Regions from separate parts of the Stenotrophomonas sp. 107298_Sma genome, predicted to be linked through region 2. Evidence: predicted binding sites of a transcription regulator. Region 2 holds the regulator's gene; the other holds the start of a gene.
What was found. Region 2 encodes FliA, which starts transcription of late flagellar genes. Its sites were predicted from a motif close to TAAAGTTTNNCNNNCNNNGGCCGATAA; they were not measured.

Region 1: a site for FliA is predicted at 1,156-1,182, ahead of ACZK2G_RS19030 (methyl-accepting chemotaxis protein). Genes of this name have one in related genera too.

The regions. Positions count from the first base shown of each region.
Region 1 covers NZ_CM151094.1:4,106,001-4,108,198, reverse strand. The annotation lists gene ACZK2G_RS19040 (S41 family peptidase) at 1-98, shown strand, start outside; gene ACZK2G_RS19035 (NAD-dependent epimerase/dehydratase family protein) at 197-1,090, shown strand; gene ACZK2G_RS19030 (methyl-accepting chemotaxis protein) at 1,301-2,198, shown strand, end outside.
Region 2 covers NZ_CM151094.1:2,171,343-2,173,540, forward strand. The annotation lists gene ACZK2G_RS10110 (protein phosphatase CheZ) at 1-72, opposite strand, end outside; gene cheY (chemotaxis response regulator CheY) at 72-464, opposite strand; gene ACZK2G_RS10120 (RNA polymerase sigma factor FliA) at 522-1,265, opposite strand; gene ACZK2G_RS10125 (MinD/ParA family ATP-binding protein) at 1,262-2,149, opposite strand; gene flhF (flagellar biosynthesis GTPase FlhF) at 2,136-2,198, opposite strand, start outside.

The DNA.
Region 1 (2,198 bases), 1.9 Mb from region 2:
ACTGGGAGCGCACCGGTGTCAGGCCCGACGTCGCCGGTGGTGACGATCCATTGTTCGTCGCCCGTCAGTTGTTGGCCATGCCGGCGTCGTCAAGATGAACGCACAATTGCAACCATGCCCTATCGCAGACGACATGCAGCGTGCCTAGAATCGATGCATCCCGGTAGTTCCCGGGCGCTTCGAGTGAATGGACTCAATGAAGATTCTGTTGACCGGCAGTTCCGGGCGGATCGGGCGCGCGATCTTCGGCGCGTTGGCGGCGGCCCATGAAGTGGTGGGGCTGGATCGCAGTCCGTTCGCCACTACGCGCATCATTGCCGATGTCACCGATCGTCAAGCGGTCACGCGGGCGGTGCAGGGTGTCGACGCGGTCATCCATACCGCGGCGCTGCATGCCCCGCACGTCGGGCTGGTGCCGGATGCGGTGTTCCAGCAGATCAACGTGGACGCCACCGCACACCTGCTGCAGGCCGCGCGCGAGGCCGGTGCACGGCGCTTCGTGCTGACCAGCACCACCGCCCTGTACGGTCACGCGGTGGTGGCCGGCGGCTGCCGCTGGATCGACGAGGACACCGAGCCCCTGCCGCGCACCATCTACCACCGCACCAAGCTGCAGGCAGAGGCCCTGGCCGAAGCTGCAACCGCGCCGGATTTCAGTGTGCGCGTGCTGCGCATGGGCCGTTGCTTCCCGGAACCGCCCGAGCGCATGGCGATGTTCCGCCTGCACCGTGGCATCGACGCACGCGACGTGGCCAGCGCGCACGCCGCGCTGCTGCTGGATGAAGGCGCTGCCTTCGCCCGCTATCTCGCCTGTGCACCGACCCCGTTCCGGCGCGAGGACTGCCTGGAGCTGGCCACCCAGCCGCGTAACGTGCTGGCCCGGCGCGCGCCACAGCTGCTGGCCGAGTTCGAACGCCGCCGTTGGCCGTTGCCGCTGAGCATCGATCGCGTCTACGACAGTGCCCGTATGCGGCGGGCGTTGGGGTGGCAGCCGCGCTTCGGCCCGGACGATGTGTTGCAGCAGTACGCGGCTGGCAGCATCGAAGTGCTGCCGCGGGCGGAATGGATCAAGGACCGCGTGGCCGAATAGGGCGGCAGCAGGGCGGGTTCCTGACCCGACCCTGAGTACGTTCAGCAATGTGCAGGACGGCCGCCTCAACCTCGTTGGCGGGCGGCCGCTAACCCGGTGCGCTTCCTGTGCTGGGCCCGGCCCGGCGACCGGTGGCCTGCGCGATGGATCGCGCGCCTGCGCGGTGCCCTCGCGGTGCCGGTCGTCCTGAACTGCCTTGCGGATCCTTCCATGCCTTCTTCCCGCTCCGTCGCCGCCCGCCGCCCGGGCAGCATCGCCCACAAGCTGATGCTCGGCACCGCCGTGATCGCGCTGCTGTGCTTCGGCCTGACCGCGTTCCTGATCTATCGCCAGGCCAGCGCCAGCCTGGTCAATGCCTCGCGCCAGACCATGGCCAGCGAAGCCACCGCCGAGGCACGCCAGGTCGCGGCCGACCTCGGCACGGCTTTCGCCAGCAACGATGCCATGGTTGAAAGCGTGCTGGCCCAGCGTGCCCGTGGCGACGTGCCCGATCGCGCCAGCCTGGCGGCGGTGCTCGGCGAACAGCTGCGTACCCATCCGGAATGGCTGGGCAAGAGCACCATGTGGGAAGCTGATGCCTTCGATGGCAAGGATGCCGAGTTCGTCAACACCGAGGCGCACGATGCCACAGGTCGCTACATGAGCTACTGGGCCTGGCACGATGGCACGCCGCAGCAGTCGACGATGACCGACTACACCGAGACCGCCAGCGGCTCCGGCGACTGGTACATGGTACCCAGGCGCGACAAGCTGGCGAAGGTGAGCGAGCCCTACGCCTATGACATCGGCGGCCAGCAGGTGCTGATGAGCACGCTGAGTACGCCGATCGTCGAAAACGGTACGTTCCTCGGCGTGTTTACCGTCGACTTCTCGCTGGCCGCGCTGCAGAAGCACCTGGCCACGCTGAAGCCGATGGGCGCCGGCCGCGTCGAGCTGCTCTCGCCCAATGGCGTGGTGCTGGCTTCGGCCAATCCCGCTGAAATCGGCAAGCCGCGCAGCGATGCACTGACCCGCAGCATGCTGGCCGACATCGCCGCCGACCGCCGCTTCGAAGCCTTCACCCCGGATGCGGCCGGCAACGTGCGTGTGTACGTACCGCTGCGCGTGG
Region 2 (2,198 bases):
ACCGGACTCGAGTGCGTCCAGGGCTTCCTGAAGGCGCAGGGCGAGGGCGTTCCTGTCGACCGTGGTATCCATCAGGCGCTGGCCGCCAGGCGTTCGAAGATCTTGCCGAGCTTCTCTTCCAGGGTCTGCGCGGTGAACGGCTTGATGATGTAGCCGTTCACGCCGCTCTGGGCGGCTTCGATGATCTGCTCGCGCTTGGCTTCGGCCGTCACCATCAGCACCGGCAGTGTCTTCAGCTTGGCATCGGCGCGGATCGCCTTGAGCAGTTCGATGCCGGTCATCACCGGCATGTTCCAGTCGGTGACCACGAAATCGAACGGCTGGCTCTGCAGCAGCGACAGCGCGGCATGCCCGTCCTCGGCTTCGGCGGTATTGGTGAAGCCCAGATCGCCCAGCAGGTTCTTGACGATCCGACGCATGGTCGAGAAGTCGTCGACGATCAGGATGCGCATGTTCTTGTTCAAAGCAGAGTTCCTTTGTTGTTCAGTCCGGGCGGCCGGGGGCAGCCGCCTCGGGCATGTTCATTCTTCGAGGCCGGCGTCCGCCGCCTCGAAAATCTTCAGTCGACCACGCAGGCGCAGCACTGCCTGGCCGTGGATCTGGCAGACCCGCGATTCACTTACGCCAAGCACCGCGCCGATCTCCTTCAGGTTCAGCTCCTGCTCGTAGTAGAGCGACAGCACCAGCTGCTCGCGCTCGGGCAGGTGGCCGATCGCCTTGCCCAGCTCGCGGCCGAACTCGCCGCGTTCCAGTACCTGCTGCGGGGTCGGGCCGCCCTGGGTGACGGTGTCCAGCTCGCCCTGGTCTTCGATGCGCGACTCCAGGCTCAGCACCTGGCCACGTGCGGCGTCTTCCATCAACCGCAGGTATTCGGGCAGCGGCATTTCCATCGCCGCGGCCACTTCGGTGGCGCTGGCGGCGCGGCCGCTGCTCTGCTCCAGGCGGCGGATGGTGGCGGCGGCATCACGAGCGCGGCGGTGCACTGAGCGGGGCACCCAGTCGCCACGGCGGATCTCGTCGATCATCGAGCCGCGGATGCGGATCGACGCATAGGTCTCGAACGAGGCGCCCTGGTCGGCGTCGTAGCTGCGCGAGGCTTCGATCAGGCCCATCATGCCGGCCTGGATCAGGTCGTCGACCTCGACGCTGGCTGGCAGGCGCGCGGCCAGGTGGTGGGCGATGCGCCGCACCAAGTCCGAATGCTGGGCGATGACTTCGTTCGCCGCCGAGCGCTGCACTTCCCTGTACTGGGCTGCGCCTTTCATGCCGTCACCCCACGCTGCTTGAGGATGCGTTCGAGGAAGAATTCGACGCCGCCACGCGGTTCGGTCGGCGCCTGCCAGCGCGCGGTACGGCGCGCGATCTCGGTGATCGCCAGCGCGGCCGGGCTGGACGGATAGGCCTTCACCACTGGCTGCTGGCGCTGCACCGACAGGCGCAGCCAATCGTCCTGCGGAACGCAGCCGAGGTAGTTCAGCGAGACATCGGCGAGGAACTTCTCGCAGACACGGGTCAGCTTTTCGTACAGCACGCGGCCCTCGTTGGGGTCGCGCACCATGTTGGCCACCACCTGGACGCGGTCCACGCCACGCTCGCGCGACAGCACCTTGATCAGTGCGTAGGCGTCGGTGATCGAGGCCGGCTCGTCACAGACCACCACCACGGTGTCCTGTGCGGCCTGGCAGAAGGTCAGTACGCCATCGTTGATGCCGGCGGCGGTGTCCACCACCATGATGTCCAGCTCGCGTTCCAGCTCGGAGAACACGTTGACCAGGCCGACGTGCTCGGCCGGGGCCAGCTCGGCCATGTGGCGGCGGCCGGACGCGGCCGGGACCACCAGCACGCCGTTCGGGCCTTCGACGATGACGTCATCCAGCGAGCAGCGGCCGGCGACCAAGTCGGCCAGGGTAAAGGTGGGGTTCAGTCCCAGGATCACGTCGATGTTGGCCAGGCCGAGGTCGGCGTCCAGCAGCAGCGTGCGCTTGCCCATGCCGGCCAGCGCCACGGCCAGGTTGGCGGACACATTCGTCTTGCCCACGCCGCCCTTGCCGCCAGTGACCGCAATGGTGCGCACAGGGCCGAGCGGCTCGCTGCGGGTGGCCGACAGCGGGAAGGTCTTGGTCAGCTTGGCGTACTCACGCGACGGCATGGTTCAACTCCGGGTTGCAGGGCATATCGGCCGCGCGGCGCAAATCTTC